3 regions of the Sinorhizobium sp. CCBAU 05631 genome follow, and region 3 is predicted to be linked to each of the others. Evidence: predicted binding sites of a transcription regulator. Region 3 holds the regulator's gene; each other region holds the start of a gene.
The links. Region 3 encodes HrcA, which represses chaperone genes, less so after heat shock. Its sites were predicted from a motif close to GTTAGCACTCNCNNNNNGNGAGTGCTAAC; they were not measured.

Region 1 (9,566 bases), 480 kb from region 3:
CGTCGAGCGCGCGGTTCAGCACCGACTGATGGCCCCGGTGGACGCCGTCGAAATTGCCGATCGCGATCACGCCGCCGTGGAGGCGCTCGGGAAGCGGATCACGGGTCTCGTTGCGATGAAAAACCGTCATTGCCGTCTCCCTGTCAGGCGAGCCGGGGCATCCAGCACTTCGGCGTCGCCCCTTCCTTTTTCAGGAAGGCGGCAAGCTTCGCCTCGTCGGTGCGGCTTTCGTGCATGTATTCCAGCGCGTGGATGCCGGCGCTGATATAGAGCAAATCGAAACCGGCGTCCTGCGCCCCCTTCACGTCGGTCGGCATGCCGTCGCCCACGGCGATGACCCGCGCGAGATCGAAGGCACCTCTCACCACCTTCGCTTCGGACAGCGCGGCACGGTAGATCGCCTTGTAGGGCTTGCCGGCAATGCGCGCCTCGCCGCCGAGTTCCTCGTAGAGCTTGGCGATTGCGCCCGCACAGGGGATCAGCCGATGGCCGCGTTCCACGACGAGATCGGGATTGGCACAGATGAACGGGATTTTCCGATTGGCAAGCCCGCTCAGCGTGGCGCGGTAGTGTTCGGGGGTTTCGGTCTCGTCGTCGTAGAAGCCAGCGCAGACGATCGTCTCGGCCTCTTCCGCCGAAACGATCTCGGTGCCCAATCCTTCGAGCAAGGGCAGATCGCGATCGGCGCCGATGAAGAAAATCCGCTTCTCGGCCGAGGCGATCAATGCCCGCGTGACGTCGCCAGAGGTGACGATCCGGTCATAGGCTTCATCGGGAACGCCGAGGCCGCGGATCTGCACCTTGACACTCGGATGCGGCCGCGGCGAATTGGTGATGAGGACGACCGTCACCCCTTGAGCGCGTGCCTCGGCAAGCGCCTCGCAGGCGGAGGCGAAGGCCTGAACGCCATTGTGAAGCACGCCCCAGACATCGCAAAGCACCACGTCGTATCGGCTGGCGATTTCCCGAAAACTGTTGATCCTGACGGCCATCCTGGCTTCCTACAAACTCGGCTTCCCGGCTGACATCGCAAGGAAGGACCAAGAATACAAGCCTCGCCTACAGAAAAACGCCGCAGTTCCCAAGATAGGCGGCGACAAATGCCGCCAATCAGACAAGCATCAGCAACCAGCCGGCCACCGCACAGATCGCGAGCGTCTGGAAAATGCCGCGCTTCCACCAGAAAAGCGAAACGGCCGCAATGACGGTCAAGAAAAGAGCAGCAGGGTGAAGCGTCGCCGGATCCGGATAGGGAAGCGAGAGCGGGCCGCTCTCCAATCGCTCGACGCGGCCAAAGAGGACATGAAGGCCGAACCAGACGGCGAGGTTGAGGATAACGCCGGCGACCGCCGCCGAGATCGCCGACAGGGCACCGGAGAGCGCCGCATTGGCGCGCAGCCGCTCGACATAGGGCGCGCCGAGAAAGATCCAGAGAAAGCACGGAACGAAGGTCACCCAAGTCGCAAGCGTCGCGCCAAGCACGCCCGACGTCAGCGCATCGACACCGATCGGCGCACGGTACGCCCCCATGAAGCCGACGAAGGCGAGCACAAGCACCAGCGGTCCCGGCGTCGTCTCCGCCAGCGCCAGGCCATCGACCATCTCCCCGGGGCGCAGCCAGTGATAGGTCTCGACCGCCTGCTGTGCGACATAGGCAAGAACGGCATAGGCGCCGCCGAAAGTGACGACCGCCATCTGCGAAAAGAAGAGGCCGATGTCTGTGTAGACATTCGGTCCGCCGATGATGGCCGCGATCAGGAGGAAGGGCGCCAGCCAGAGGGCGCCCCATACGGCAATGACTGCCGCCGCCCTCCCCCAGCTTGGCTTTCCGTGGGGGTAATCGGCGCCGATAACGGAGGGAAGATCGGGAGCCTTCGCTTGATGCGCGGCCGCTCGCCGCGCCGGCGCATGGCGGGCAGCGACATAGCCCGCGACGCCGGCCGCGAGGACCACCAGCGGAAAGGGCACGGCGAAAACGAAGAGCGCCAGGAACGCCAGGATGGCGAGCCATCGATCGAAGCCGGTTTTCAGCGCCCGGCGGGAAAGCCGGATCAGCGCCTCGATGACGATCGCCAGCACCGCGGCCTTAAGGCCGAAGAAGAGGCTCGCAAGCCAATTGGTCTCCTGGAACAGGGCATAGGCGGACGAGAGGCCCAGGATGACAAAAAAGCCCGGCATCACGAAGAGCGTGCCCGCCACCACCCCGCCGCGGACGCCGTGTAGGAGCCAGCCGATATAGATGGCGAGTTGTTGCGCCTCTGGGCCGGGCAGCAGCATGCAATAGTTGAGCGCGTGCAGGAAGCGGCTCTCCGAGATCCAGCGGCGCTCCTCGACGAGTTCCCGGTGCATGAGCGCAATCTGTCCGGCCGGCCCGCCGAAGCTCAACAGACCGATCCTCGCCCAGACCTTCGCCGCTTCGGCAAAGGCCGGATGGGCGGGCGCGAGGCTCGCCGATGTTTGTTCGTTCACGTCCGCTTCCCCTTTCCGCCGTGCGATAGCCAGTCGTGCTTCTCCTCTCTCGCATCGCGCGCCCAGCGGTAGAGCGCGTCATAAAGGGTCATGCCTGCCTCTAGCTGTTCGAGGTCGTCGGCATACATGCGCGAGAGACCAAGCGACACTGCCAGCAGGCCGGCCGCTTGCGGTTCGAGCTCATGCCTGTCCGTGTCGGCACCGCGGACGATCCGGGCGACGTGCTCGAGCGCGGGAAAGGAAAGGCGGAATTCCTTGACCATCGTGTCGAAGGTGCAATCGTCGCCGCGGTGGCTCCAGAACACGCCTTCGATGTCGAACGGCGTTGCGTCGAAGCGTTCGCCGACCGCCTCGACCTCGGCCGGCGAGACGTAGAGGAACCTGGCGCGCGGATCGACGAAGCGGCGGATCAGCCATGGGCAGGCGATGCGGTCGATCTTCGGCCGGGATCGCGTCACCCACACCGAGCCGCCCGAAGGGTCGGCATTCGGCAGGCTCGCCACCGGGACGAGAGGCAGACCCGCCTCGCGCCACGCTTCGAGACCGCCTTCCAATATTTCCGCAGACGCGCCGGCGTGCCGAAGCCATGCGGCAACGCCTTCGCTGAGCTTGCCGCCGTGCTTGCAGAGCGCGACGACCCACTGTCCTTTGTATTCGTCCGCCCATTTGGGCGCATCGGCGTGCGTCCGGTGGAACGACGACGGTACGAGATGGGGATCGGCGGTGAAATCGTCCTCATCGCGAACATCGATGAGGACGGGAGCTTTCGGCGTGCCGACCAGCCGGGCAAGTTTTTCAGGAGAGATGGAGTTGAACGAGGCCATGATACGACGTCCTTGATAGCTGTTGGACGCGAAATTCCAGCATGACGCCTCGTGGGGCATTCGCTTACCCCATAGATCCATCAAACAAAAAACGGCATTTCATGTCAACGCTCGCGGCCGGCAAAAAAATCTCGAAGCCGATCCTTGACTCGTTCGGTAGCCAGCCTTATCTCGGCGGCGCTAGCACTCTTTAAGCAGGAGTGCTAACACCCATCCACCGGATCGATGAACGATCCGCAATGTCATTTGATCGAGGGATTAGACAATGGCAAGCACCAACTTCCGTCCGCTGCACGACCGCGTTGTCGTCCGCCGCGTCGAGTCTGAGGAAAAGACCAAGGGCGGCATCATCATTCCGGACACCGCGAAGGAAAAGCCGCAAGAAGGCGAAATCGTGGCTGTCGGTTCGGGTGCCCGTGACGAAAGCGGCAAGGTTGTTCCGCTCGACGTCAAGGCTGGTGACCGCGTCCTGTTCGGCAAGTGGTCCGGCACCGAAGTCAAGATCAACGGCGAAGACCTTCTGATCATGAAGGAAGCCGACATCATGGGCATCATCGGCTGATCGGCCCGCAACCCCAACTTCCGTAATTTGAAACCGGGTGCGTCCCGGAACTTCGAAACCAGGAGCTTTCAAAAATGGCAGCTAAAGAAGTCAAGTTCGGCCGTACCGCGCGCGAAAAGATGCTGCGCGGCGTCGACATCCTCGCCGATGCGGTCAAGGTGACGCTCGGCCCGAAGGGCCGCAACGTCGTTATCGACAAGTCCTTCGGCGCTCCGCGCATCACCAAGGACGGCGTTTCGGTCGCCAAGGAAATCGAACTCGAAGACAAGTTCGAGAACATGGGCGCCCAGATGGTCCGCGAAGTCGCTTCGAAGACCAACGACATCGCCGGTGACGGCACCACGACCGCAACCGTTCTCGCCCAGGCGATCGTTCGCGAAGGCGCCAAGGCCGTTGCTGCCGGCATGAACCCGATGGACCTGAAGCGCGGCATCGACCTCGCCGTCACCGAAGTCGTCAAGGACCTGCTCGCCAAAGCCAAGAAGATCAACACCTCGGCAGAAGTCGCCCAGGTCGGCACGATCTCGGCAAACGGCGAAAAGCAGATCGGCCTCGACATCGCTGAAGCGATGCAGAAGGTCGGCAACGAAGGCGTCATCACGGTTGAAGAGGCCAAGACCGCCGAGACCGAACTCGAGGTCGTCGAAGGCATGCAGTTCGACCGCGGCTACCTGTCGCCCTACTTCGTCACCAACCCGGAAAAGATGGTCGCAGACCTCGAAGACGCTTTCATTCTCCTGCACGAGAAGAAGCTCTCCAATCTTCAGGCGATGCTCCCGGTTCTCGAAGCCGTCGTTCAGACCGGCAAGCCGCTCCTCATCATCGCTGAAGACGTCGAAGGCGAAGCTCTTGCAACGCTCGTCGTCAACAAGCTGCGTGGCGGCCTGAAGATCGCTGCCGTCAAGGCTCCGGGCTTCGGCGACCGCCGCAAGGCCATGCTCGAAGACATCGCCATCCTGACGGGCGGCACGGTGATCTCCGAAGACCTTGGCATCAAGCTCGAAAACGTCACGCTCGACATGCTCGGCCGTGCGAAGAAGGTCTCGATCTCCAAGGAAAACACGACGATCGTCGACGGCGCCGGCCAGAAGGTCGACATCGAAGGCCGCGTTGCCCAGATCAAGGCCCAGATCGAAGAAACCACTTCCGACTACGACCGTGAGAAGCTGCAGGAGCGCCTTGCCAAGCTCGCTGGCGGCGTTGCCGTTATTCGCGTCGGCGGTGCGACGGAAGTCGAAGTGAAGGAAAAGAAGGACCGCATCGACGACGCCCTCAACGCGACGCGCGCTGCCGTTCAGGAAGGCATCGTACCGGGTGGCGGTGTTGCCCTGCTGCGCTCTTCCGTCAAGATCACCGTCAAGGGTGAAAACGACGATCAGGACGCCGGTATCAACATCGTTCGTCGCGCTCTGCAGGCTCCGGCCCGCCAGATCGCGGAGAACGCTGGCGATGAAGCCTCGATCGTTGTCGGCAAGATCCTCGAGAAGAACACCGACGACTTCGGCTACAACGCTCAGACCGGCGAGTATGGCGACATGATCGCCATGGGCATCATCGACCCGGTCAAGGTCGTCCGCACCGCTCTCCAGGACGCAGCCTCGGTTGCGGGCCTGCTCGTCACCACCGAAGCCATGATCGCCGAGCTGCCGAAGAAGGACGCTCCGGCCATGCCGGGCGGCATGGGCGGAATGGGCGGAATGGACATGATGTGATAAGGCGACAGCCTTAGCGCAGGTGATCCATCCGGATCGGAAGGGCGGCTCTCGAGCCGCCCTTTTTGCTTTTCACGATTTCGTCGGCGAGGATTCCTTCATGCCATTCGCCTCGCTCGGCAAGCGCCGCCGGGCACCACCGGGCGTTCACACTCGGCGGCAAGCCGACGACTTCATGCCAGCGCCGAATGGCTTGCATTGGAGCTGCGCCTCTTGTGGAATCCTTGCTACGGTCGGAGGCACCCCCTCTGCCCTGCCGGGCATCTCCCCCACAAGGGTGGAGATCGGCAAGTGGCAATGTCCCGCCATCAAATATCCTTACATGGACTTTGCGGGTCCCTTTATTTCGGCATAGGCACGCTGGGCGTGGGGCAGAGCGGCGTTTTCCAGCCAATCTCCCTCCTTATGGGGGAGATGCCCGGCAGGGCAGAAGGGGTACCAATCCCACTCTCCCGCTTTCGCCGTTTGCCGAACGCGTCAGGCGGCCTCGGTCCTGACCCCAACGACGGAACCGATCGGCGCCGGCCGCCCGAGGAGATAGCCCTGCGCCTCGTCGCAGCCTTCGGCAATGAGAATGTCGAGCTGCTTCTGGGTTTCCACCCCTTCGGCGAGCACCGGTACCTGGAGGCTGTGGCCGAGGGCGAGGATGGCGCGAATAATCGCCTTTGCCTGGGGGCTGCCTTCGACCTCGGACATGAAGCTCTTGTCGAGCTTGATCTTGTCGAAGGGGAACGACCGCAATGTCTCCAGCGAGGAGTAACCCGTGCCGAAATCGTCGATGGCGATCGTCACGCCAAGCGCCTTGATCTCGCGCAGCGTCAACAGCGCGCGCTGCTTGTCGTCGATAATCGTCGATTCGGTAATCTCGAGCTCGAGCCGTTTCGGGTCGAGCCCGGTTTCGACGAGGATCGCATGGACGAGGCTGACGACGTCGCCATTTGCCAGCTGCACCGGCGAGAGGTTCACGGCGATCTTGTGCTGGCTGTCCCAGGTCGCCGCTTCACGGCAGGCCTCGCGCAACACCCATTCGCCGATCGGCAGAATGGCGCCGCATTCCTCGGCGAGCGGGATGAATTCGCCTGGCGATACCATGCCGCGTTCCGGATGGTTCCAGCGCAGCAGCACTTCGTAGCCGATCACCTCTCCGCTCGTCACTGATTTCTGCACCTGGTAGTGCAGTGCCAGCTGGTTCTTCTCAACCGCTTCCCAGAGATCGTTCGCCAGCGCCCGGCGGCCGCGTGCAGCCTCGTCCATCGAGACCTCGTAGAAGCAGATCGTCTGATTGAGCGCCGCCTTCGCCCGATACATCGCGAGGTCGGCGTTGTTGATCAGCGTGTCGGCGGTTTCCGCATCCTGCGGGTAGATGGCCACACCCATGCTGCCGCCGGATTTCAGCTCGAAATCGCCGAAGCGCATCTCCTCATGCAGGCACCGCTCGATCCGCCGCAGGAAGTCATTGAGTTCAGACAGGTCTTCGAAGCGCTTGACCGCAGCGAACTCGTCTCCGCCGAAGCGGGCGACGAATTCGCCCTCTTGCAGGTGTTCCTTCATCCGCTGCGCGATCGTCACCAGTACGAAGTCGCCAGCCGCATGTCCGTGCAGGTCGTTGACTTCCTTGAACTTGTCGAGATCCATGCCGACGACCGCCACCTTGCGCGAAAACCAGACGGCCGCGTCGAGTTCCTCGTCGAGATGGCTGTTGAACTGCAATCGGTTGGGCAGCCCGGTCAGGCTGTCGTGACGCGCGAGGAAGGAAATCTGCTCCTCGGAGTCGAGCCGCTCGGTGATGTCCTCATAGGTGGAGACCCAACCGCCATCGGGAAGCGTGCGGTGCTTGGACAGGATCGAGCGTCCGTTCGACAATTTTTCGACCAGGTCGCCGCCGCCCTTCGCCACGATGTCCAGCCTATGCCTCTGATAGGCCTCGTTCGCCTTCGCCTCCGCGACCACCGGATCCGCATAGGTGCGGTCAAATGCACGATTGAGGACTTCCCGGAAGGTCATGCCCTTGCCGGCCATCGATTCAGGCAGATCGAAGATCTCGAGGCAGCGCCGATTCGAAAGCAGCAGGCGGTCGGCACGATCGAAGAGACAAATGCCTTGGCTCATGTTTTCGAGCGCGATGTCGAGATTCTTGCTCACCTCGGCGATCCGATCGGCATCCTCCTTCTGCTTGGTGATGTCCTTGGCGATCTTGATGAAGCCGGCGTGCTCGCCGTCCTCGCCGATGATCGGGTCGATCACCACATGCGCCCAGAAGCGGGTGCCATCCTTCCGGTAGCGCCAGCCCTCGGTTTCATATTTCCCGGCGTCAAGGGCGATGCGCAAGGCGCGCCCCGGCAGGTTCGCCGCACGATCCTCGGGCGAGTAGAAGCAGGAGAAGTTTTTGCCGATGATCTCCTCGGCGGAATATCCCTTGTTGGCCTCGGCGCCGGCATTCCAGCTTGCCACGCGTCCGTCGACATCGAGCATGTAGATGGCATAGTCCCTGACGCTGCGCACGAAGCGGGAAAACTCCTTCTCCGATGTGGTGGCGAGGATCTCCGCCTGGCGTGCGAAGCCGGCGGCGATCAGCACGGCGGATAGAAGAAAGAAGGCGGTTCCGGCAAGGACGAAGGCCAAGAGATGCGGCTGGATCATGCCTTCCGGGGTTTGGGTCGTCGCGAACTCGACTTCGATCGTAACCGCGCCCATCGCGGTGAAGTGCAGCACGACGATGCCGAGCGTCATCGCCAACGTCGCGGCCATCTGTGCCCTCAGCGACTGGTCGGCCCGGTTGATCGCAAGAAGGGCACCCATGTCGAAGAGCACGCCGGCCAAAATCGATGCGACGACGAGCATCGAATCCCAACGAATGAACCCGGGCACTTCGAGGGCGGCCATGCCGAGGAAATGCATTGAGCCCACACCGGCGCCGAGCACCAGGCCACCCAGCAGCCAAGCGGGACGGCCGTTCCAATAGGAGGCGATCGCCAGAGCCGACGTCGTCAGCAGGATCGCGGCCACCAGCGACAATGCCGTCAGGCTGGCCTGGTAGCCGAGGACGACTCCCGGGTCATAGGCGAGCATGGCAATGAAATGGGTCGCCCAAATGCCGAAGCCGCTGGCAATGCCTGCGGCCGCCACCCAGATCGCCTGCGGCCTGCCCTCGGAGATACGGGCCCGCTGAAGCAGCGTCACGGCGCCAAAGCTGGAAAGGAAGCAAACCACCGCCGCCAGTGCAACCAACCGCAAGTCATGTTCCACGACGAGGCACGAAAGAATCCTAAACATTGCAGGTCGCCCAAATACACGCATTCGCCCGCTCGGCGCCTGTGTTCCACGCCGGGTCGCTATGTGTTCGCTTTAATCCCTTTAAGGAAGGATGAAATTTACCGGGACCACCGCCGCTTTCGAAGCGAACATTGCTGAGTTGCGTTAATGAATCGCCAAGCTACCGCAAGCTTATCGTAGGAGGTGCGCGCCATTCGAGGAGCGGCAAAGACACGTGGAGTCGTTCCGCGAACGGTACGTTCATGGCAAGGAGATCGCCCTTGCGCCGCTATGCGAGCAAGGATCTGAGATCGACCTGCGGATCGGCCAGTAGGGCCCGATTGGGCGTTACGCCCGCTTCGAGCAGCTTCTTGCCCGTCACGTAGGCCTTCGCGTCGTTGATGGCATCGACGGCGATCAACTTGCCCTGGCGGAAATACCAGACGGAGACGCTGCCCTCGCGCTGGCCCGGGCGAACCAGGGTTTCGTCGTGGCCAAGCCCGAAGCCGGCGATCTGCAGCTTGACGTCGTACTGGTCCGACCAGAACCAAGGCTTCGGATTATAGGGCTCGGAACCGCCGGCGAGAACGGCTGCGATCGCTTCCGCCTGGTCGACGGCGTTCTGGACCGATTCGAGACGAATGCGCATGTCCTGCCAGGGCAAGACGGCGCAGTCACCGATCGCGAAGATCGCCGGGTCGGATGTCCGGCCGTGGCTGTCGACGAGGATGCCGTTCGCGGTTTCGA
Region 2 (9,566 bases), 880 kb from region 3:
GCCTGGCGCTCGCCTGCGCCGGTACCGCGCAAGTCGTCCGCCTGACCGGCGAAGCCGGCATTGGCAAGTCGCGTCTGGTGGGCGACTTCCTGGCCGCCATCGGCGAGGACCCGCGTTTTGCGCAGGTGGTCGTCAGGCGCGCGGCCTGTTCTCCGCTCGGCGAGCCGTCCTACGGGATGCTCGCCGCCGTGCTCGGCAGCGCCTACGGCATACCGGCCGGCGGCACGGCGGAGGAAATGCAGGAGCGGCTGGCTTCCGGTCTCGCCGAAATCGGCTTCACCGCCGATGAACTCAGTGAGGCGATGCCGCTTCTCTTCCATATTCTCGGAATGGGGGACCGGGACGGCGCCCTGCAGCACGTTCCTCCCGACCAGGTCCGGCGCCAGCTCCTCTCGGTCATCCGCACCATGTTCGAGCGGCGGCTCGAACGGACGCCTTTGCTCATCGTGCTTGAGGACCTGCATTGGGCGGATGCCGCTTCGCTAGAGGCGTTGCGCTTCGTGCTCGACCGGCTCGATCGCCGCCCCTTGATGCTGATCACCACGCAGCGGCCCGATTCCGGCCCGGAGCGCTTGGCTCCGGGGCGCACAAGCGTAACCGCATTGCGTCTCGGATCGCTCTCTCCCGCCGACGGACAGCGGCTCCTTGCGGGGTTCTTCGGAGAGAATTGCCTGCCTCAAGGCCTGCGCTGGCAAATTCTTGCGCGCGCCGGCGGCAACCCGCTGTTCATCGAGGAAATCGTCCGCGGCCTCATCGAACTTGGAACCCTCCGGCGCGACGGATCCCGGTGGCAGGTGGCCGCGGGCGAAGCAAGCGTCGACATTCCCGCTGGCATCGAGGCGATGCTGCTGGCGCGCATCGACCGCCTGCCGCCGGAGGTGCGCCGCCTCGTCCATGGCGCCGCCGTCATCGGCCCGCGCTTCGACGCGGAGCTGCTCGCCGCCATCTCCCCGCAATCCGGCGACGTCGCGACGGGCCTGGAGTTGCTGTGCGACGCCGAAATCATCGAGGAGAGTGCCGGGGGCGGGACGCCGGCATCGCAAAGCTTTCGCTTCGTGCAGTCCTTGCTGCACGAAGTGGTCTACAACAATCTCCTCGTCAAGCGGCGAACGGAGATTCACGCGGCGATCGCCCATGCCCTGGAGCGCCGCCATGGGGAGAGCCCCGAGCGTTTCGAGGATCTGGCCGTCCTCGGGCATCACTACGGTCAGTCGGTCGACCGGGCCAAGGGGGCTCGCTACCTGATGGCGGCCGGAGACCGCGCAAGCCAGCTTTATGCCAACGAAGACGCGATCCGCTTCTATCGGCAGGCGATGGCCGCGCTGGCCACGCTTGGCGAAGAGGAGCCGGACTGGTTCGCCGCTGGCGAGCGGCTCGCCGATCTGCTGGTCCCCCTCGGCGAGCGCGCCCAGGCGGAGGAGCACTATCGTGCACTGCTCGATGCCCGTCCCGTCGCGGCGGATGCGGTAGCCTCTGCGCGGATCCTCCGCAAGCTCGGCCATCTTCTCTGGGAGGCCGGCAAGCGCGATCGGGCGCAGGCGCGCTTCACGGAAGCGGCCGGCCTGCTCGAGCGCGCCGAGGCACCGATCGAAAGCGCGTCGCTGCTGCAGGAGCGGGGTCATCTGGCTTTTCGCATGGGCGACTATCTCGGCGCGTCAGAATGGGCGGACGAAGCCTTGGAGAGGGTCAAGGCGCTTGGTCCCGCCATGGGTGCCGAATCGAGGCGCGAGGTAGCCCTCGTCACCGCCGAGGCGTTGAATACAAAGGCGGTGGCCCTCGCGCGGCGCGGTCGCACGCGAGAGGCGATCGAGGCGGTGGAGACGAGCGTCAAGGTGGCCGAAGCGGCGGCCCTGATGCACGCGGCCTGCCGCGGCTATACCAATCTCGGCGTGCTCTATACGATCGTCGATCCGAAGCTCGCCATCGACGTCTGCCGGCGCGGCCTCGACATGGCCCGCCGCATCGGCGACCTCGGCTTCCAGGCGCGGCTCCTTGCCAATCTTGCAGTCGCCCATTGCACCTTTACCGACCGCTGCGCGGCCGAAGGGGTGCCGGCGGCGCAAAAGGCGATCGAGATCGACCGGGCGCTCGACCAGCGCGATCATCTGCCGGTCTCGCTGCTGGTGCTGGGGCAGATATTCCAGTGCCACGGCAGGCCAGCAGAGGCTCGCAGGCTCTACGGCGAAGCGCTCGATCTTGCCGGTGAAACGGACGAAGCGCAGGTGCTGTTTCCGTGCTATGATGGCTTGGCGACACTTTGCCTGGATGAAGGCGAGCTCGCCGAGGCCGAACGTCATTTCCGTTTGGCGCAAGAAATCTGCGAAAGTCACGATCTCGATCCGGAAGCCCTGGTGATACTGCCTTTCCTCGACTGAGCAGCCTTCACTCGGCAATGGCCCGGAAAGAGGCAGCGCCGCACGCCTCGAGAGGCCTGCGCTGCACGGCATGCAGGGAGGAGAACAGCCATGGCGGAGTATACCAGTTCCGGGCCGTTGCAGCCGGGCGACCGGGCGCCGAACGTGGTGCTCGACGCGATCACCCAGGAGGGCAAGATCGCCATTGATGATTTTCGGGGGCGCAAACCCGTTCTGGTGGGACTGTTCCGGGGCCTGCAATGCCCGTTCTGCCGCCGGCAGATCGCCACCATGGCGCAGCTCAAGGCCGCCCTCAACGAAAAGGGGGTAGAGACCCTGACGGTCGTCAACACGCCGATCGAGCGGGCCCGGCTCTATTTCCGCTACCATCCCCTGCCGAATTTGCTTGCCGCGTCGGATCCCCAGCGGCTTTCGCACCGAGCCTTCGGCCTGCCGAATCTCGAATTCACCGAGGATGAGGACGATTGGCCGCATAAATTGGGCATGCAGACGGTGATGTCGATGCGCCTCGACATGCCCGGCGAACTGCCGGAACCGATGAATCCTGTCGCCGCGTCAGCCTATCTCCAGAAAGCCGACGGCTATGAGATGACCGAGGACGACAAGCGGATGGAGGCGGCCGCCATGGCGCAGCTCGTCGGTGAGTTCCTGCTCGACCGCGACGGCGTCGTGCGGTGGTCCTTCACCGAAGCTTCGCCGGACGGCCGCAACATGTTCCGTTCTCCTTCGCCGGACGAGGTGATGTCGGCTGCATCGCAGGTCCTCCATTGAGGGTGAGCGGCGGTGCCGGCCCGCCCTTCGGAACCGCTCCGGACAAACAAAAAGGCCGGGGTAAACCCGACCTTCCTCATCACCTTCCGCCTTTGCCAGTCCATCCGTGGTCAATGGCGAGGTGGGTTCTTCCTAGACGCTGTTCGTGACAAGTGCATGACGAGCAACCGAATTCGCGATCGATTGCCGCGACAGGGAAGATCGATGCGCCGATACGATCCGTTTGAATGCAAGTTGGAACGTTAGCGCTTTCTAAAGAATTCATCGACAAGATGTCTATATGCGCGGCTTGCTACTGTTCATTGTTGCGTTGGCTGGTTTCTGGGCGATCGACCGGATCGCCTGCGAGGGGCGATACGGCCGCGCGGCCTGGCGCGAAGCAAAGCAGCAGGCCAATTCCGTTCGCTATCAAGTGGAATATTGGGTCGACGATATCGTCAGGCTTTAGCCCCCGCCGATGGCAGAACCGGTTGCAACAGAAAAGGCCGGGCTCGCCCGACCTTCCTCATCACCTCTCGCCTTTGCCAGTCCATCCGTGGTCAACGGCGAGGTGCATCTTTCCTACCCGAGGACCGTGACGATCTCGTGACAGCGGCTGCAACAAGCGCTGATCGGCTGCAATCGGTCGCAAGAGAAGGCGGGCGTGAAAGGATTGTGACCCTTACGATGTCAACAATGCTGTTCGGCTGCAAAAGGTCGACTTTTCTCGATCGAGCCTCGTAAAGAATCGCGAAGCATCCTCGTAGGAGAACAGCGCAACTTGGGCAAAGCTCGGGCACGAAAAAGGCCCGAGCAGGCCACCGCCTCTCGGGAATCGCTGCCGAAACGTGAGGATTGCGCCCAAGCCCGTCGAGCGAAACCCCACGGTTCGGACAGTCCATATCCCACCTCGACGGAGCCAGACTCCGTCTGCGCCCATCGAACACAAAGCTAATGTGTCCGCGAGAAATAATCCCGAAGGACGCTCCACAAACTGATCGCGCTCCGACTGTAAAGCCCTATGGAAAAAGGCAGCCGAAATGTTTCGAGGGGACCAGATGGCGAGCCAGCTGCTCGGATGGTTGGTCAACTCGGGAAAGCGTTAGAAGCCTTGAAATCCGATCTGTTGGCGCCGATATTTTCTGCACTTCTTTTTCATCCGGTGTGAATGCGAAAGGAGGACATCATGCTTAACCCGGAACTGGTTTGGATGACGCCCGTCATCGTTCGCAAAAAGGACGGGACCCCGCAGGTCTTCGCCTGCGTCAACGATGCGCTTGATTTTCTCGAAGAGGACCTGGCCCTCCATCGAGGTGGAAAATACAGTCGAGCCGTTCAAACGTGCCGCCGTGCTCTGAACCGAATGACTCCAGTGGCCATCGCGCGCGAAGCGTTCATTGACGCCTGCCGAGATGCGGGCATGGCAGCGAGCGCGGATGCAATGTTCGGCGCGAAACCCGGTGCTGGCGGTCAACACTCGCTTGCCAAAAGGCTGGAGTCGGGGCACGCTTCCAGGCCCCGACCTATCGAGCAGCAACCCATGCGACCCGTCACCAAGTTCTGAATGGCCCTGTCGTAAGGATTGCCTAACCCCGCGACTACCGTCTCGCCTCGCTCCCGGGAATGTCCGGAAGTTCACGTCCGTCCAAACGAGTAATCAAGTCCGTCTTGAAGATTAATTTGCCCAAGATCGTCTTACGCAGCGTGCGCAGCACGCGGAACAGCGTCAACAAGCTTCATTCGTGGGTCGGGCTCTGGTTGATCGTCTCGCCCTGCTGCAATTCGCGACACGCGCCGCTACTGAAAGGTACGGCGCTTCGGCCACAGCCGGTTACTGCTCCCCTCAAACTAGCGGCTCCTGTCGTCCACGACGATGTAGTTAAGTTTCTGTCTTTCCGCATAGACAATGGCGGCCTCGCGGGATGGGAAGTTCGACCTGAGACAGCGTGTCACTCCCTCCGGTATAGCCGATGAGATAGTCGATGACCGGCGGGTCTTTCCGTTCGAACACCAGCGGCCAAGGTCGCCTTGAGAGGCGCGCTGACGTCTTCACGGAACGTGACGGACGAAAGATGCGTGCTACAGGGTCACTGTTTGGTTGTAGCCGGTCCTCAGCCGCCGGATGCTGGCTGTCGCCGATCTGCTCCGCGAATTTCCGATCATCGCTACGAGAGCTTTCCTGTCGAGAACGGCGTCCCGTCATGAGATAGGTTGTCGTCACCAGAATAGCCGGCCGGGCAATCGACCCGGCCGGCGGCGACGGTACTATTTGGCTTTATCGATGCTGATCCGCTTGACGTTGGCTCGCGCCTTCACGGTCTTAGGCAGTGTCACCGAGAGCAGGCCGTTCCTGAACGTTGCGGCGACCTTATTCTCATCGACCTGGCCACCAAGAGCCAGCCGCCGTTCGAAGCGCCCGTAGTAGCGCTCTGTGAACCGGCGGCCATTGTCCTCCGTTTCCGATTTCTTCTCGCCGCGAAGCGTTAGCACACCATCGTCCAGCAGCACCTCGACATCGTCTGGATCAATCCCCGGCACCTCCGCTGTCACGCGGATCTCGTTGTCGTTCTCCTCGATCTCCACTGTCGGCCACGAGCCATTGAAGGACGTCGCAGCACCGAACAACGAGGGCTGGCCAAAACCGCGGAAGACGTCGTCAAACAGCCGGTTTACATTGCGGTGCAGCGAAAGGAACGGATCTAGGTCATCGCCGCGAAAGGCGCTTGGAACCTGGCTGCTGCTACGATCCCAGGGGATCAGGTCACGTACATTCATGGCTTCATCCTTTCTTCGGTTTCGTTCACTCCTTTTTTGCGCTCTCTCCCGGCCCTCGCCTTCGAAAACAGCCGAGGCTCGAGCGGCGCGCGCCGGTTTAGGCTGCCTTGTCGCCTTCGATCTGCTTCGAAGCGGGCTTGGTCACTTCGGTTTGGATGGTGATCCGATGTGGCTTCATCTCCTCAGGGATCTCCCTCCTGAGATTAATGACAAGCAACCCGTTTTCGAGCTTTGCGCCCTCGACAAAGACATGATCGGCGAGTTCGAATTTACGCGCGAACGGCCGTACGGCGAGCCCCTGATGGAGGTACTGTGCCTCCTCATCCTTGGACTTGGCGCCGTTGACCATGAGCATGTTCGCCTCATGGGTGATCGTCAGGTCGTCTTCGGCAAATCCCGCTACCGCGATTTCGATTCGGTAGGAATCTTCGCCAAGTTTCACGATGTTGTAGGGCGGCCAGTTTTCAGCGTTCAGACTGGCGTTTTCCAGCAGATCGAACATGCGATCGAAGCCGATGCTCGACCTGTAGAAGGGGGTAAAGTCGAGGCTTGTTCTCATAGCTACATCCTCCGTAGAGCAACATAGATACGAGGAAGCGCCAAGAAGCTCGGCGCTCCCTGACCAGGCCGACCCCAATAGCGCGTCGGCAGAAATGAGTTGGGGAGCCCACCGCGTTACGTCAAGGGGGGTGGCGGGAAATGAAGCTATAAATTCATGGGATTAGCACTCACATGGATCGAGTGCTAAAAAATTGCGCCGCCCTCTTGAAACTCGAAAAATCAGAAACCAGATCGATTGGCGCGATGCCAAACATCGTGCGTCCCGCGTCGGATTCGAGCCGGATGCGGCGCGGAGGAGCTTCTAAGAAATCTGTTTGTCCACGAGGTGAGCGACATGACGTTCCGTCCCCTGCATGACCGCATCCTGGTCCGCCGCATTGTAGCCGAGGAAAAGACGGCCGGCGGCATCATCATCCCCGATACGGCGAAGGAAAAGCCGCAGGAAGGCGAGGTCATCGCCGTCGGCCCGGGCGCACGCGATGACAGCGGCAAGCTCGTCGAGCTCGACGTCAAAGCCGGCGATCGCATCCTGTTCGGTAAATGGTCCGGTACAGAAATCAAGCTCAATGGTGAGGAGCTTCTGATCATGAAGGAATCCGACGTCATGGGCGTGATCGAGAACGAAGCCTCGGCGAAGAAGGCCGCCTGAGAGCCGGGCCAATTGGAGGAGTAGAAAAAATGGCTGCCAAGGAAGTGAGATTCCATACGGAAGCCCGCGAGAAGATGCTTCGCGGCGTCGACATTCTCGCCAATGCGGTGAAGGTGACGTTGGGCCCGAAGGGTCGCAATGTGGTGCTCGACAAATCGTTCGGCGCTCCACGGATCACCAAGGACGGCGTCACCGTCGCCAAGGAGATCGAGCTTGAGGACAAGTTCGAGAACATGGGCGCCCAGATGGTGCGCGAAGTGGCATCAAAGACCAGTGACATCGCCGGCGACGGCACCACCACGGCAACGGTTCTCGCCCAGGCGATCGTCAAGGAGGGAGCGAAAGCCGTGGCCTCGGGAATGAACCCGATGGACCTCAAGCGTGGCGTCGACAAGGCGGTGGAGGCTGTGGTCGAGGAGCTGCGCAGCAATGCCCGCAAAGTCACCAGAAACGATGAGATCGCCCAGGTCGGCACCATCTCGGCCAATGGCGACACGGAGATTGGCCGCTTCCTCGCAGAAGCGATGGAAAAGGTCGGCAACGAAGGAGTGATCACGGTCGAAGAAGCCAAGACCGCGGTCACGGAGCTCGAAGTCGTGGAGGGCATGCAGTTCGACCGCGGTTACCTCTCGCCCTATTTCGTGACCAATCCCGAAAAGATGCGCGTCGAGCTGGAGGAGCCCTATGTGCTCATCCACGAGAAGAAGCTGTCCAATCTGCAGGCGCTGCTTCCGGTTCTCGAATCTGTCGTTCAATCCGGCAAACCGCTGCTGATTATCGCCGAGGACGTCGAGGGTGAAGCGCTCGCCACGCTCGTCGTCAACAAGCTGCGTGGCGGCCTGAAGGTCGCTGCAGTGAAAGCGCCTGGTTTTGGCGACCGCCGCAAGGCCATGCTCGAGGACATCGCCATTCTGACCGGCGGTACTGCGATCTCCGAGGATCTCGGCATCAAGCTCGAGAACGTCACGCTCGAAATGCTCGGCCGCGCCAAGAAGGTGGTTGTCGAGAAGGAAAACACGACCATCGTCGACGGCGCTGGTTCGAAGACGGAGATCCAGGGTCGCGTCGCCCAGTTCAAGGCGCAGATCGAGGAGACCACCTCGGACTATGATCGCGAGAAGCTGCAGGAGCGTCTCGCCAAGCTCGCCGGCGGTGTTGCCGTGATCCGCGTGGGGGGCTCGACCGAGGTCGAAGTCAAGGAACGCAAGGACCGCGTCGATGACGCAATGCATGCAACGCGGGCGGCTGTCGAGGAGGGCGTGCTGCCCGGCGGTGGCGTCGCTTTGCTGCGAGCCGTCAAGGCCCTGGACGGCGTTCAGACCGAGAACGCCGATCAGAGGCATGGCATCGAGATCGTGCGCCGTGCGATCGAAGCGCCGGTGCGCCAGATCGCCGAGAACGCGGGTGCGGAAGGCTCGATAATCGTCGGCAAGCTGCGCGAGAAATCCGAATTTGGCTATGGCTGGAACGCCCAGACCAACGAGTTCGGTGACCTTTACGAGCAGGGTGTGATCGATCCGGTCAAAGTCGTTCGAACCGCGCTGCAGGACGCCGCTTCGGTCGCCGGGCTGCTGATTACCACCGAGGCAATGGTCGCCGAGAAGCCGAAGAAGGAGGCGCCGGTTCCGCCGATGCCGCCTGGAGGTATGGACTTCTGACGGAAGCGATGGGTTCGCGCCTCAGGGGCGCGGACCCATCGAACCATGGCTTGCCCCTCGATGGGTGAAGCGTTCGAACATCGGTTTGCAGCAGGGCGGCAGGAGCCCGAGATCGGCTCCAAGGAGGCCGGACCCGAGGCCCGTCAGCCCGCTCCGAAGGAGGATCTAACAAAATCGGGGCCAAAAACGACCACGCGTTCGTCGAAATTTGTTGGCGTATTCGCCGCACTCGTTCTCGTTATGGTTTCTGGGCCGCTGCCGGCGGCGCAGCCGCAGGCCGCCCTTTCATCAAGCACTCAACGGTCGCTCGCTGACGTCCTGGAAGAGATCACGCCGGCGGTCGTCAACATTGCTGTGAGGTCTCGCACACCTGCCGAAACCAACCCTCTGTATAATGATCCGTTTTTCCGCCGCTATTTCAACCTGCCTGAGCAGCAGCAGCGGCTGAGCGCCGGTTCCGGCGTCATCGTTGACGCCGAAAATGGCTATATCCTCACCAACCACCACGTCGTCGCCGACGCCGGCGAGATTGCGGTGACGCTGAAGGACCGCCGTCGCTTCACCGCTGAACTGGTGGGCAGCGATCAGGCAACCGATATTGCTTTGCTGAAGATCGAGGCTGAAAAGCTGACGGCGCTGCCCTTGGGCGATTCCAATGCTCTCCGGGTCGGCGACTCCGTTGTCGCGATCGGCAACCCGTTCGGACTGGGTCAGACCGCAACCTCCGGCATTGTCAGCGCTCTTGGGCGTGGCGGCATCAATGTCGAGGGTTATGAGGATTTCATCCAGACCGACGCC
Region 3 (9,566 bases):
TTGAAGTCGCAATAGGGGCATTTGGCGGCACAGAACGGCCAGTGTACATAGACGCCGAAGCCCGGGTCCATGCCGTCACCGATTGCCGAAAGCGGGGCCGTCTGGATCATTCTCGTTCTCAGGCGCCGAGGCAGGTCTCGGCAAACAGCTTGAAGGCGCGGGCGCGATGCGAGAGCGCGTCCGCGTCGCCCGGCTTCCAGCCGTGCTTCTCTTCGGCGCTCATTTCTCCGAACGTGGTGGCGTAGCCCTTGGGCTGGAAGACCGGATCATAGCCGAAGCCGCTCGTGCCGCGCGGCGGCCAGACGACGTAGCCTTCGACTTCGCCGCGAAAGAGCTCGACATGCCCGTCCGGCCAAGCAAGGCAGAGCACCGAGACGAAGCGGGCGGTACGCTCGCCCGGCTCCGTCGCACCTTTCTCCCTGAGCTCTTTTTCGACCTTTTCCATGGCCATCGCGAAGTCGCGGCTGCCGTCGTCGCGTTCCGCCCAATTGGCGGTGTAGACGCCGGGAGCGCCGCCGAGCGCATCGATGGCAAGGCCCGAATCGTCCGAAAGTGCCGGCAGGCCGGAGGCTTTGGCAGAGGCGAGCGCCTTGATCGTCGCGTTCTCCTCGAAGGTCGTGCCGGTCTCGTCCGGCTCGATGAAATTGAGATCGGCGGCCGATCTTGCCTCGAAGCCGAGCGGTCCGATCAGGTCACGGATTTCGCGGATCTTGCCGGCATTGTGGCTTGCCACCACGAGTGCCTTGTCAACGAGTTTGCGCATCGAGTTTCGTTCCGTCCAAACGTTCAAAGCGTCATCAATCGATGGCCCAGAGGCCGGGTTCCGCGCATTCAAGGCTGTTTCCGGCCGGATCGCGGAAGTAGAAGGAGCGGGTGCCGTTCGGCCAGCGGACATCCGCCTCGACTGCAACTCCCGCCGCCTCCAGCTTCGCCTTCCAGGCATCGAGCGCCTGCGCCGCGACACGGAAGCACATGTGCCCGTTGCCTTGCGTGCCATGCGGCGGCACGGGCAGCGCGCCGGCCGCGGGTGGCTTCACCGTTTCCGCCGGATTGAAGATCAACAGCACGCCGTCGCCGCAACGGAAGAAGACGTGGCGGTTGCCGGCCCGCGTGATTCGCGTCAGTCCGAGCACGTTGCCGTAGAATGCCTCGGCCGCATCCAGATCGTGCGCATAGAGTGCGGTTTCGAGGATGCCTTCAAGAGCCGGAGCCAATGCCAATCCTCTCTTCTGTCAGCCAAAGCGGGCGCGCGCGCCCCGCCTACCGCTAGCCGGCGATCGCCTGCTTCTGCAGCGCCACGAGCTCGGCGATGCCGTCCTTGGCGAGTTGCATCAGGCTTGCGAACTCTTCCTCGCTGAAGGGTTTTCCTTCCGCCGTTCCCTGGATCTCGACGAGACCGCCGCTGCCCGTCATGACGAAATTGGCGTCGGTTTCAGCGGCCGAGTCTTCCAGATAGTCGAGATCGACCACCGCCTGGTTGGCGAAGATGCCGCAGGAAATGGCGGCGACATGGTCCTTGAGCACCCTCTCGACCTTGATCATGTTGCGCGCTTCCATCCATTTCAGGCAGTCGTGCAGGGCAATCCAGGCGCCGGTGATCGAGGCGGTTCGGGTGCCGCCATCCGCCTGGAGCACGTCGCAGTCGATCGAAATCTGCCGCTCGCCGAGCGCCGGCAGATCGACGACGGCCCGGAGCGAACGGCCGATCAGCCGCTGGATCTCCTGTGTGCGGCCGCTCTGTCTGCCGGCGGCGGCCTCGCGTTTCATCCGCTCGCCGGTCGCCCGCGGCAGCATCCCGTATTCCGCCGTGATCCATCCCTTGCCGCCGTTGCGCAGCCAGGCGGGGACCTTCTCTTCGAGACTCGCGGTACAGAGCACGTGCGTGTCGCCGAAGCGCACCAGACAGGACCCTTCCGCATGCTTGGAGAAATTGCGCTCGAAGGAAACCTTGCGCATTTGGTCGGTTTTTCTGCCGGATGGCCGCATCTTCAACTCCTGTGTTCTCAGCAGCCTTCTAGATCATGGCGCCCCCAAAGGGAACCGCCTGATATCGGGCCGGGACGGTGATTTTTCCCTTTTGCCATTGCCCCGGCGGATCACTATATTCTTCGGCGACACGAACGGTTGTTTGCATGGAGTGACATGGTACTGCGCAACCCTCAGAAGCAGGGGATCGCATCGACGCTGGACGAGCGCTCCGGCGAGATCTTCCGCCGCATCGTGGAAACCTATCTGGAAAGCGGCGAGCCGCTCGGTTCACGCAATCTCTCCCGCCTCCTGCCGATGTCGCTGTCGCCCGCCTCGGTGCGTAACGTGATGAGCGATCTCGAGGATCTGGGGCTCATTTATTCGCCGCATGTCAGTGCGGGCCGCTTGCCGACCCAGACAGGCCTGCGCTTCTTCGTCGATGCTTTCATGCAGGTCGGCAACCTTTCCGCCGAGGAGCGGACCTCGATCGAGCGGCAGGTGCGGCGGGACCAACCGGTCGAAAGTCTTCTCACTGACGCAAGCCAGATGCTTTCCGGCATGTCCCGCGGCGCCGGCCTCGTCATCACCACCAAAAGCGATCCGGTGCTGAAACACGTCGAATTCATCCGGCTCGCGCCAACCAAGGCGCTTGCGGTCCTCGTCGGCGATCACGACCAGGTGGAGAACCGCATCATCGAGCTGCCGGCGGGCGTCACCAGCGCGCAGCTCACCGAGGCGGCGAACTTCGTCAATGCCCATCTTGCCGGGCAGACCATTCCGGAACTGCGCGCCCAGCTCGAAAAGGTCAAGAAGACCGTGCGCGGCGAACTCGACGCGCTGTCGCAGGACCTGGTCGAGCGTGGCCTTGCGATCTGGTCGGGCAGCGAGGGCGACGAGAAGCCGGCGCGCCTGATCGTGCGCGGACGTGCCAACCTGCTCGAGGGCCTGGAAGGAAGCGAGGACATCGAGCGGCTGCGCATGCTGTTCGACGATCTCGAAAAGAAGGACAGCCTGATCGAGCTTCTCAATCTTGCCGAAAGCGGTCCGGGCGTGCGCATCTTCATCGGCTCGGAAAACAAGCTGTTTTCGCTCTCCGGATCGTCGCTGATCGTCGCACCCTATCGCGACAGCGACGACCGGATCGTCGGCGCCGTCGGCGTCATCGGCCCGACGCGGCTCAATTACTCCCGGATCGTGCCCATGGTCGATTACACCGCCCAGCTCATGTCGCGACTGTCGCGCTGAGCGAATCCTTTTGGACGAATAGACCGATTGGACCCTTGATTTTTCGGGCTCAAACCTCGATATCGGCTTCAAATCCAGGCAACAGAACGTTCAAGCAAAGCGACTTCCGCTGGTTTGATGATGCCGAACACGCCAAAGACAAGACATTCGGAGACCGTCATGACCGACGAAACGAACAAGAACGGAGCTGAGGCCGCAGCGCCGGAAGAGGTTGCAAAGGCCGCCGCGCCGGACGCGGTGGAGAAGCCGGAGGCCGAGACTTCTGCCGCTGCGCCGGACCCGCTGGAGCTCGCCAAGGCTGAAAGTGCGGAGCTGCGCGATAAATATCTTCGCCTCGCCGCCGAGATGGACAATCTGCGCCGGCGCACCGAGCGCGAGGTGAAGGACGCCAAGTCTTATTCCGTCGCCGGCTTTGCGCGCGACATGCTGGCCGTCTCCGACAATCTGCGCCGCGCGCTGGAAGCCATTCCGGCCGAAGCAAGGGAATCCGCCGATGCCGGCCTCGCCGCGCTGATCGAAGGCGTCGAGATGACCGAGCGCTCCATGCTGGCGGCGCTCGAGCGCCACGGCGTCAAGCAGCTGGACCCGACCGGCCAGAAATTCGATCCGAACTTCCACCAGGCGATGTTCGAGGTTCCGAACACCGAGGTTCCGAACAACACGGTCGTCCAGGTGGTCCAGGCCGGCTACACGATCGGCGAGCGCGTGTTGCGCCCGGCCATGGTCGGCGTCGCCAAGGGTGGCCCGAAGGTCGCCGCCGCGGAAAGCGAGACGCCTGCCGCCTGAGGGCGGAGGAGGTTGGACCTGACCGACGCAGTCGAAAATGCGCAGAAAGAAATCTGCGCGAAATACGGCACGGCTTACTACCTTTCACCACCAGGGATGAAGGTAGGGATTGCTCTGAACGGCTGGGATGGTAAAACGCCCATAAATGGCTTGCGTCATCCGCCCGAAGGCGACACCACCGGCTGGTATATATGGGCCGATGAAATGCTATCTGCGGACACGGATTTCTTTAAACCACTGCATGTGCGGCATTTGGCTGGTTGGTATCCTGAGATTCAGAAGTATCTTGCTTTGCCGCCCGGATGGCGATTTCTGATAAGCGGGAACTATGAGGATGTTTGGTACGACGGGTCGTTATTGAGCGTCTGATATTTTGGTGTGCTGCTTGCCCGGGCTCAGTGCCGCAGCTATTCCTCCGACCCGCGTTTGGAGCGACCGCGTAAGGTGAAGCGGCGTTTGACGTTGCTTGCTTGCAAACGACCTCGCAGGGGTCCTACCCAAAAAGCTGCCGGAGATGGTCGTTCAGGAAGCGGCCCTCCGGATCGACCTTCGCCCGTAGCGCCCGGAAATCGCCGGAGCGCGGATAGAGCGCCGTCACGTCTTCGGCGCCCAAGAAGTGCAGCTTGCCCCAATGCGGGCGCGAGCCATATTGGCGCAGGATCGTGTCGACGTCCTTCAGATAGTCCCAATAGTCGGTGCCCGGTTCGCCGGAGACCGAAAGCGTGATCGAATCCTGCTCGAAGAATGGGCTGATCCAGCCGGAATCGCCAGCGGTGAAGCGGTATTCGATCGGGTAGATGCAGGTCGGGTGCTTCTCGAGCATCAGCTGGCGCACAGCGCGGACGGCCTCCTTGCCGTGTGCGACCGGCACCGCATATTCGAGTTCGTGGAAGTTCGGGACATATTCGATCGGGTAGATTTCCGAGGAATAGGCGATCCGCTCGAAGGCCCCGTCCATCGGCGGGCGCTCGGTGATGTCGATCACCTTCATTTCGCAGACATCGGCGGTCTTTTCCGTCGTCGAGACGGATGATGTATCCGGCAGACAGTAGCAATGGCGGCTTTCCGGAACCGGGCACCAGAAGAAGCCGAAATGGCGATGCTTCGCGGCGAGCTCGTCATGCTGCTCCATGCATTCGTCGAAGTCGCAGCGCCACAGCTTTTCATGAAGGTTGTAGCTGTCCATCACCTGAAGGGTGATTTCCGAGATGACGCCGAGCATGCCGACGGAGACGCGGGAGGCCTCCAGGAGATCCGGCGTCGTCTCGTCGACGACGAGGATCGAGCCGTCCGGCTGCACCAGGCGCATGCCGACGATCTGCGACGCCATGTTGCCGAGCGCCGCGCCGGTGCCGTGCGTGCCGGTGGTGAGCGCGCCGGCGAGCGCCTGGCTGTCGATGTCACCCTGGTTGATGAGCGACAGGCCGTTCGGTTTCAGCGCCTTGCCGAGCTGGTTGATCGTCGTTCCGGCGCTGACCGATATCCGTTTGCGTGCTTGGTCGATTTGGGTGACGCCCTGCATGCCGGACAGCGTCAGATGCAGGCCGCTCGTCAGCGCGACCGGTGTGAAGGAATGGCCGGAGCCGGCGCAGCGAACGTTGAGACCGGCGGACGTCGCTTCCCGCACCATCTCGGCAAGTTCCGCTTCGCTCTCCGGCACGCCCCTGTGACGGACGATGCAGGACTGATTTCCGACCCAGTTGCGCCAATGACCACCCGCTTGCAGCATGCTTGTCTCCTCAGACGGCCGTGAAACAATTGTCGACGAAGAGATGCGTGCCGTTGACGAAGCTCGCCTCGTCGCTCGCCAGGAACAGCGCGGCATTGGCGACCTCCATCGGATCGCACATCCTCCCCTGCTGGGCGGCGATTGCCGCTTCGGACACATCGACGCCGTGTTTGGTGAGGCCGGCGAGCTCGCGCTTGCCGTGATCGGTGGCGATGAAGCCCGGGCAGACGGCGTTGCAGCGAATGCCGCGGTCGCGAAACTCGACGGCGATCGCCCGGGCGAACATGTGGCAGGCGCCCTTTGTCGTGTCGTAGAGCACCTCCATCGGCGTCGCCGCGACTGCCGAGATCGACGAGGTGCAGACGATGCTGCCGCCGCCGGCGCCGATCATGCCCGGTAGCACCGCCTTGGTCATCAGGAACATGCTCTTCACGTTCACCGCCATCAGCCGGTCCCACTCCGCCTCTTCGGTTTCGAGGAAGGGTCCGACGGCGAGAATGCCGGCATGATTGAAGAGGACGGTGATCGGGCCGAAGGCATCCTCGACGGGGCGGACCGCCGCACTCACGTCGGCCGAGACCGAGACGTCGGCGGCCGCGAACACGGCCTCACCGCCCCGGGCGCGAATGGCGGCTGCAACCTCCTCGCCTTTGCTCTTCGGCAGGTCGACGATGCCGACCTTGGCGCCCTCGCGCGCGAAAAGCTCGGAGGCCGCCAGCCCGCAGCCGCCGGCGCCGCCACTGACCAACGCGACCTTGCCCGAAAGCCTGCCCGTCATGATGTCGTCCTCCCCGCATCGCCGATCGAATGCCGGAGTGGATTATTGTTGACGACGGGGAAGCTGTCGATAGCCCTTTTCGGGTGGGCGAGAGCAGCGGAACGCTTGAATTGTTTGATCAATCCGGACGCGGACGGAAACACGATCGGTCTCGGTCAGCGAAGCGCAAGTGAATCCGGCCCGCTCCACTACGGCCGCTTTTACGCGGCGTGCGAGGTCGTGTCCTCATTGAGGAGCATATAGATGGCGCTGGCGGAATCGGTCGCCCGGATGCGCGTCACCATGTCATGGTCGCGCAGCACCCGCGCAATGCGCGACAGCGCCTTGAGGTGATCGGCGCCGGCGCCTTCCGGGGCGAGCAGAAGGAAGACGAGGTCCACCGGCTGGTCGTCAAGGGCTTCGAAATCGACCGGCGTTTCAAGCCGTGCGAAGATGCCGACGAGCGAAGAAAGATTGCTGAGCTTTCCGTGCGGGATGGCAATGCCGTTGCCGACGCCGGTCGAGCCGAGGCGTTCGCGCTGCAGGATGACGTCGAAAATCTCCCGTTCCGGCAGACCGGTGAGCTTCGATGCTTTTGCTGCCAATTCCAGAAGGAGTTGCTTTTTCGAGTTGGCCCTCATGGCCGGGATGATCGCATTTTGGTGCAGCAAGCCTGCCAATGCCATTCTTTTATCCTCGTTTGCCGGTCAGAGCCTGACAACTTCAACACAAATTTGCCGCAATGGCTCCAACCATCTTTAGGCTGGTGGGTCGCATTCACAGAAAAGACGAATTTTCCTGGCCCGCCGATCGGAGCGGCGGGGAAGGCCGACCGCGCCGGCATTCCCCGAACCCCCTCATCCTTTGATATTGGCGGCGTCGATCCAGCCAATGTTTCCATCATTGCGCCGATAGACGATGTTCAGATCTTCCTTGCCGGGGGTGCGAAACATCAGCACCGGCTCGTCCGTCATGTCGAGCGCCATGACGGCGTTGGCGACGGACATTGTCCTCAATTGCTTCGTGCTTTCGGCGACGATGGTCGGTGCGTAATCATCGGGAACTTCCTCGTCCTCGAAAGGAACCGAGTCCATTACCCTGTAGGCCACCTCGGTAGCATTCTGACCATTGCCGTTATGATGGTCCTTGAGCTTACGCTTGTAGCGCCGGAGCCTCTTTTCGATGCGCTCCGAAGCCGCGTCGAAGGCCAGCTGTGGTTCATTCGCCTGACCGTTTGCCTGCAAGACCACGCCCGTGTCGAGATGAAGCTTGCAGTCGGCGCTGAAGCGTGAGCCGGATTTTTCCACAGTGACCTGGCTTGAATATCCTCCGTCGAAATATTTGGTTACGGCCTCGCGGACCTGCTCGCCTATGCGCGAGCGAAACGATTCGCCGATTTCCATATGTTTACCGGATACACGCACACTCATGGAGTTTCCTCTCTCGTTCGTGACTTGCGTATCCAGTCTATTCCAAGCGCCTTCGTCATCCAAGCGTTTCAACGAGGGGGCGGACGGGGCGCGTGGAGCCGCCGAAGTGGAGTGACTGGCTCGGCATTTCGCGGCGGCCTCATATCGCCTGCGTCGCAGCGAGTCAATTGCAGCCGCAAAAAAACCCCAATCAGAACCCGGCTGCCTTGGCAAGCGCGCGCTTCTCGCGGCGCCGCTGGACCGAGGAGGGGATGTTCATCGCTTCGCGATATTTGGCGACGGTGCGCCGTGCGATGTCGACCCCGGCTTGCTTGAGGACATCGACGATATCGTCGTCAGACAGCACCGCATCGGCGCTTTCCTGACTGATCAACGTGCGGATGCGGTGCCTGACGGATTCCGCCGAATGGGCGTCGCCGTTTTCCGCCGAGCCGATCGACACGGTGAAGAAGTATTTCAGCTCGAAAAGACCCCGCGGGGTCAGCATGTATTTGTTCGAGGTGACGCGGCTCACCGTCGATTCATGCATCTTGATCGCGTCGGCGACGATCCTGAGGTTCAGCGGCCGCAGGTAGTCGACGCCATGGATGAGGAAAGCGTCCTGCTGCCGCACGATCTCGCTCGCGACCTTCATGATCGTCCTGGCGCGCTGGTCGAGACTGCGCGTCAGCCAATTGGCGTTTTGCATGCAATCGCTGAGGAAAGCCTGCTCGGCACTGTTTTTCCGGTTGTGGCGTGAAACCTCGGCAAAATAGTCGTGATTGACGAGGACCCGCGGCAGCGCGTCAGGGTTAAGCTCGACCAGCCAGCCGCCATCGGGTGCCGAGCGGACGACGACATCGGGTATGATCGCCTCGGTGATGCTGGTCTCGAAGCTTGTCCCCGGCTTCGGATCGAGCTTGCGAATCTCCGCGAGCATGTCGACGAGATCCTCCTCGTCCACCCCGCAGATCTTCTTGAGGTTCGCGAAGTCGCGGCGCGCCAGAAGCTCGAGATTGGCGACAAGCGCCTCCATGGCCGGGTCGAGGCGGTTGCGCAAGCGCAGCTGAATGGCAAGGCATTCGCTGAGCGAGCGCGCGAAGACGCCGGGCGGATCGAATTGCTGCAGGACGAAAAGGACGCGCGTCACGTCCTGCGCGGCCACGCCAAGCCTTGCCGCCGTTTCCCCGATCTCCGCATGCAGATAGCCCGCTTCGTCGAGTTGGTCGATGAGATGCTGGGCAATCAGCCGGTCGCGCGCGGCGGCAAGCGCAAAGGGGATCTGCTCGAGCAGCGTCTCGCGGAGCGTTTTCCGGCCGGCGACGAAATCGTCGAGATCGTATCCTTCGCCATCATCGCCGCCGCCGGCGCCCGGCATCGATTTCCATTGGCCGAGCAGCTCCGGCGCATCCGCGCGCTGCGGAGCCGTATCGTCCTGGAAGACGTTGGCGAAGTCGGCGTCGAGTTCTTCGCTGAGCCTCTCGCCGGTGCTCGACATGGTGCTGTCATAGAGGTCGCTTTGGCTGCCACTCTCCTCCGCCCCGCCGCCCGTCTCGCTGGCAAGGCCTGCCTCGTCGCGTTCGGACCGGTCTGGGCCGGAGCCTGCCTCCTCGGCCGATTGAAACTCCAGCAGCGGGTTCTTTTCGACTTCCTGGGCGATGAATTGGCCGAG

Region 1: the regulator HrcA is predicted to act here: its motif matches at 3,473-3,501, upstream of groES (co-chaperone GroES).
Region 2: the regulator HrcA is predicted to act here: its motif matches at 6,621-6,649, upstream of SS05631_RS15430 (co-chaperone GroES).

The regions. Positions count from the first base shown of each region.
Region 1 is NZ_CP023063.1:490,089-499,654, reverse strand. Features, by position in the region: gene SS05631_RS02345 (bifunctional riboflavin kinase/FAD synthetase) at 1-130, opposite strand, end outside; gene SS05631_RS02340 (TIGR01459 family HAD-type hydrolase) at 144-992, opposite strand; gene chrA (chromate efflux transporter) at 1,111-2,469, opposite strand; gene SS05631_RS02330 (sulfurtransferase/chromate resistance protein) at 2,466-3,293, opposite strand; gene groES (co-chaperone GroES) at 3,559-3,855, shown strand; gene groL (chaperonin GroEL) at 3,930-5,567, shown strand; gene SS05631_RS02305 (EAL domain-containing protein) at 6,045-8,840, opposite strand; gene SS05631_RS02300 (FAD-dependent oxidoreductase) at 9,109-9,566, opposite strand, start outside.
Region 2 is NZ_CP023063.1:3,143,434-3,152,999, reverse strand. Features, by position in the region: gene SS05631_RS15465 (adenylate/guanylate cyclase domain-containing protein) at 1-2,375, shown strand, start outside; gene SS05631_RS15460 (peroxiredoxin-like family protein) at 2,466-3,146, shown strand; gene SS05631_RS15455 (hypothetical protein) at 3,427-3,594, shown strand; gene SS05631_RS15450 (DUF982 domain-containing protein) at 4,294-4,689, shown strand; gene SS05631_RS15440 (Hsp20/alpha crystallin family protein) at 5,391-5,900, opposite strand; gene SS05631_RS15435 (Hsp20 family protein) at 5,998-6,459, opposite strand; gene SS05631_RS15430 (co-chaperone GroES) at 6,796-7,110, shown strand; gene groL (chaperonin GroEL) at 7,140-8,768, shown strand; partial or broken gene SS05631_RS15420 (Do family serine endopeptidase) at 9,009-9,566, shown strand, end outside.
Region 3 is NZ_CP023063.1:5,962-15,527, forward strand. Features, by position in the region: gene hemW (radical SAM family heme chaperone HemW) at 1-107, opposite strand, end outside; gene rdgB (RdgB/HAM1 family non-canonical purine NTP pyrophosphatase) at 119-763, opposite strand; gene SS05631_RS00040 (VOC family protein) at 798-1,214, opposite strand; gene rph (ribonuclease PH) at 1,267-1,986, opposite strand; gene hrcA (heat-inducible transcriptional repressor HrcA) at 2,143-3,213, shown strand; gene grpE (nucleotide exchange factor GrpE) at 3,373-3,999, shown strand; gene SS05631_RS00060 (hypothetical protein) at 4,012-4,368, shown strand; gene SS05631_RS00065 (D-arabinono-1,4-lactone oxidase) at 4,493-5,728, opposite strand; gene SS05631_RS00070 (SDR family NAD(P)-dependent oxidoreductase) at 5,739-6,506, opposite strand; gene ptsN (PTS IIA-like nitrogen regulatory protein PtsN) at 6,707-7,171, opposite strand; gene raiA (ribosome-associated translation inhibitor RaiA) at 7,343-7,915, opposite strand; gene rpoN (RNA polymerase factor sigma-54) at 8,106-9,566, opposite strand, start outside.